Regions from separate parts of the Tatumella sp. JGM94 genome, predicted to be linked through region 1. Evidence: predicted binding sites of a transcription regulator. Region 1 holds the regulator's gene; the other holds the start of a gene.
The links. The regulator PurR, encoded in region 1, represses purine synthesis genes. The targets are predictions, from matches to a motif close to CANGCAAACGTTTGCNTG.
Positions count from the first base shown of each region.

Region 1 (2,206 bases):
GGTGCTGACTGCCGCCGGTGAGCACTATGTTCGTGAATGCCGGGGGATTATCAAAAAAATGCAGGAAACCCGGCGCCAATGCCAGCAACTGGCGAACGGCTGGCGCGGGCAGGTAAGTATTGCGGTGGACTGTGTCGTCAGGCGGGGCAGAATGCAGCAGTTGATTATCGATTTTTACCGGCACTTTCCGGATATAGAATTGCACGTCAGCGAAGAAGTTTTTAACGGTGTCTGGGATGCACTGGCCGGAGGACGGGTGGATATGGCTATCGGAGCGACCCAGGCGATCCCTGTCACCGGGCGTTTTGCATTCCGTGATATGGGACGACTTAACTGGCGGTGTATTGTCAGCGCCGGGCACCCTCTGGCGGCTGAAGCCCGGCCGCGCGAGGAACAATTACGGGCATGGCCATCATTACTGTTGGAAGACACCTCAAGGGAATTACCGCGCCGCATTACCTGGACCCTGGATAACCAGCAGCGGATGACGGTACCGGACTGGCAAACGGGGCTGGATTGTGTCAGGGCAGGATTATGTGTTGCTATGGTACCGGGGCATCTCGCCAGACCACTGCTGGACGTCGGAGAAGTCAGGGAACTTCCTCTGCCGTCACCGTTTCCGGAAAGCCCCTGCTGCGTCAGCTGGGCGGAAGAGAGAAGCTCTCCGGCATTACGCTGGCTCCTTGAGTACCTTGGTGATACGCAGACACTTAACCAGGAATGGCTGAGTGAAACCGGTAGTTAACGACGGTAATCGTGGAACGGACCATCGGCCACCGATCGTCTTTCAATCAGTGACGGGTATACTTCTATGGTTTGCGGCTCTTCGCGTTTATTCACAATACGATCCAGCAGCATATCCAGCGCTTTCTCGCCCAGCTCACTTTTCGGCTGGTGAATAGTGGTCAGGGCAGGGGTAAAATACCGCGCGTTGCGCACGTTATCGTAACCAATGATCGATATATCCTGTGGCACACGCAGGCCCTGTTCATCGGCAGCACAAATTGCCCCCATCGCCATAATATCGCCGCCACAGAATACCGCCGTGGGTAATCGCGGCTGAGCGAGTATTTTTTGCATTGCCAGGTAACCGGATTCGGGTTCAAAGTCTCCCTGCACAGTCCATTCTTCACAATGGGTAATACCTGCCTCCTCCAGTGCTTTAAGAAATCCTGCCAGCCTGCCGCCTCCCGTATTACGCTCCATCTGGCCGGGAATACAACCGATATCACGGTGCCCGCGCTCAATCAGATAACGGCCAGCCATGTAACCGCCACGGAAAGCATTGTCCAGTACGGTATCAGTAAAATCACCACGGGACATTCCCCAGTCCATAACGACCATTGGGATATTACGGTTCTCCTCCAGCATATCCAGCAACTCCTGTGGATATTCGGCACACAATACCAGCAGCCCGTCGACACGTTTGCGCGCCATCATCGATAAATAAGCGCGTTGTTTCTGCAAGTCGTTATGCGCATTGCCCAGAATCAGGGTATAGCCATGTTCGAAACATTTTTTTTCGATAGCTTCCACAATCTCGGCGAAATAAGGTGCTTCGAGAGACGTCGACAGCAGACCAAGCGTCTTAGTGTTATTCACCTTCAGACTTCTGGCGACGGCACTGGGAGAGTAATGCAACTCTTTAATCGCTTCCCAAACCGCTTTGCGGGTCGTTTCCGCAACAAAACGGGTCTGATTAATGACATGAGAAACGGTGGTGGTAGAGACTCCGGCGCGTTTCGCCACATCTTTAATTGTTGCCATTCCTTGAGAACTCCTGGTGTTTTAAATTATTGATTTTAAGTGTGTTAATCGTTTGCGTTTTTACAGTTTTATCAGGCCGCTAATGATGCTGCCAGGAGGGGCCGTAAAGGATTACCTGTAAAAAAAGCCTGTGCCTTACAAGGGGAAACAGGGAAGGTTGCGCAACAAAGAGCGGTAATTCTAACAAGGCTGTGCGAATAAAACGAGATTTTTGCGCAGTAGTGTGGGAATATAATAATTACCCTGTACTTTATGTGTCTATAGGAGCTGTCATGGATACGGATTTAAAGCTGGCGCTGACCACCACTATCGTTGCATTACTGATGATTGCGACGTTCAGTTTCACCGCAATACTGCATTAATGTATTCGCACCGGCAGAGGGCTGTTTACCCGCTAAAGGCACGTATAAAGCCGGAAAGTAAGGGTAGCAAGCAGCAT
Region 1 is NZ_JAERJN010000007.1:134,131-136,336, forward strand. It holds gene punR (DNA-binding transcriptional activator PunR) at 1-745, shown strand, start outside; gene purR (HTH-type transcriptional repressor PurR) at 742-1,767, opposite strand; gene JK216_RS07225 (YnhF family membrane protein) at 2,040-2,129, shown strand.

Region 2 (2,206 bases), on a different contig from region 1:
CAACGGCCTGAAAAACACCCGTGGTACGCTGGCAATGGCCCGTACCTCTGCGCCGCACTCTGCTACTGCACAGTTCTTTATTAACGTTGCTGATAACGATTTTCTGAACTTCCGTGACGAAAGCCTGCAAGGCTGGGGCTACTGTGTGTTCGCAGAAGTCGTTGAAGGGATGGATGTGGTTGAAAAGATTAAAGCCGTTTCCACCGGACGCAGTGGTATGCACCAGGACGTACCAAAAGATGACGTCGTCATTAATAAAGTGATCGTCAGCGAGTAATGCCGCGAACGCTTTTTATTGCAGATTTGCATCTGTGTCAGGAAGAACCGGCAATCACTGCCGGTTTTATGCGTTTTTTACAACGCGAAGCGACAGACTGCGACGCTCTGTATATTCTCGGTGACCTGTTTGAAAGCTGGATCGGTGATGATGACCCGGCCCCGTTACACCGGCAGGTTGCTGAGGCGCTGTCTGCCCTGCCGGTTCCGGTCTTCTTTATTCACGGTAACCGTGACTTTCTTCTGGGTAAGGCATACGCCAGCCGCAGTGGCATGACGTTGCTTGCGGAAGAAACACTGCTGGAATGCTACGGCCAGCGGGTATTGATTATGCACGGCGATACACTCTGTACTGATGATCAGGGGTATCAGCGTTTTCGCCAAAAAGTGCATCAACCCTGGCTGCAACGGGTTTTCCTGATGCTGCCGTTATTCCTGAGGCAGAAAATTGCGGCGCGGTTACGCAATGACAGCCAGCAGGCCAACCAGTCAAAAAGTCTGCAAATTATGGATGTTAATCAGCAGGCGGTTGAACAGGTGATGGAACGTTACCGGGCCTCTGTGTTGATCCACGGCCATACCCATCGTCCGGAAATACACTTTCTGCAGATAAACCACCAGCCCGCCGAACGCGCCGTACTGGGTGCCTGGCACCATCAGGGGTCAATGATCCAGCTGGATGCCAGCGGTGTGAGTTTAATTGCCTTCCGCTGGTAAATTTCGCGCTGATTGTCCGGTTGTGTCGTGACGCAACCGTTTTCCTTCCGGCCGTCTCATGCTATTCTCACGCCCTTCTCAATGTGTATAGCCTGTACCTCTGTCCAGGTTTTCTATCTGCTCACAGGAGTTGACCGCATGTCGTCGAATACTGCCCCGGCCCGTATCGCTATTATTATGGGTTCTAAAAGTGACTGGGCTACGATGCAGTATGCTGCAGAAATCCTTAATGAACTGAATGTTGATCACCACGTGGAAGTGGTTTCCGCGCACCGTACGCCGGACAAATTATTCAGTTTTGCTGAGAATGCCCGTCAACAGGGTTTTCATGTGATCATCGCCGGAGCCGGTGGCGCGGCCCATTTACCGGGCATGCTGGCGGCAAAAACCCTGCTGCCGGTGCTGGGTGTCCCTGTTCAGAGTGCCGCTCTGAGCGGTGTTGACAGCCTGTACTCTATTGTCCAGATGCCACGCGGTATTCCGGTCGGCACCCTGGCGATTGGTAAAGCCGGTGCAGCAAACGCCGCCCTGCTGGCCGCCCAGATTCTGGCGGTTAACGATCCGTCGCTGGCACAACGTCTGTCAGACTGGCGCACGGCACAAAGTGAAGCTGTACTGAACAATCCGGACCCGCGGGAGGATGCATGAAGTCAGTTTGCGTACTGGGTAACGGTCAACTGGGACGCATGCTGCGTCAGGCCGGCGAACCGCTGGGGATCGCGGTTTATCCGGTCGGCACCGATGCCGAGCCGGAAGCATTGCCCATCCGTCAGAGTGTGATCACCGCAGAGATAGAACGCTGGCCGGAAACGGCCCTGACCCGTGAACTGGCGAACCACCCGGCCTTTGTTAACCGGGATATTTTTCCGCGCCTTGCTGATCGCCTGACCCAGAAGCAATTACTCGACCAGTTGGGACTGGCAACCGCTCCCTGGCAGTTACTGAGCAATGCGCAACAGTGGCCGGAAATTTATAACCGGGTGGGTGAGCTGGCTATCGTTAAACGCCGTACCGGCGGTTATGATGGCCGCGGACAATGGCGTTTGCGTCAGCCCGAATGCCTGAGCTTACCCGCAGACTGCTATGGCGAATGTATCGTTGAGCAGGGCATTAATTTTTCCGGCGAAGTCTCACTGGTCGGAGCCCGTGGCCGCGATGGCAGTACCGTATTTTATCCCCTGACGCACAACCTGCACCACAACGGTATTCTGCT
Region 2 is NZ_JAERJN010000005.1:136,580-138,785, reverse strand. It holds gene ppiB (peptidylprolyl isomerase B) at 1-277, shown strand, start outside; gene lpxH (UDP-2,3-diacylglucosamine diphosphatase) at 277-993, shown strand; gene purE (5-(carboxyamino)imidazole ribonucleotide mutase) at 1,132-1,641, shown strand; gene purK (5-(carboxyamino)imidazole ribonucleotide synthase) at 1,638-2,206, shown strand, end outside.
Region 2: purE (5-(carboxyamino)imidazole ribonucleotide mutase) is a predicted target of PurR. The motif match lies at 1,023-1,040, and genes of this name have one in related genera.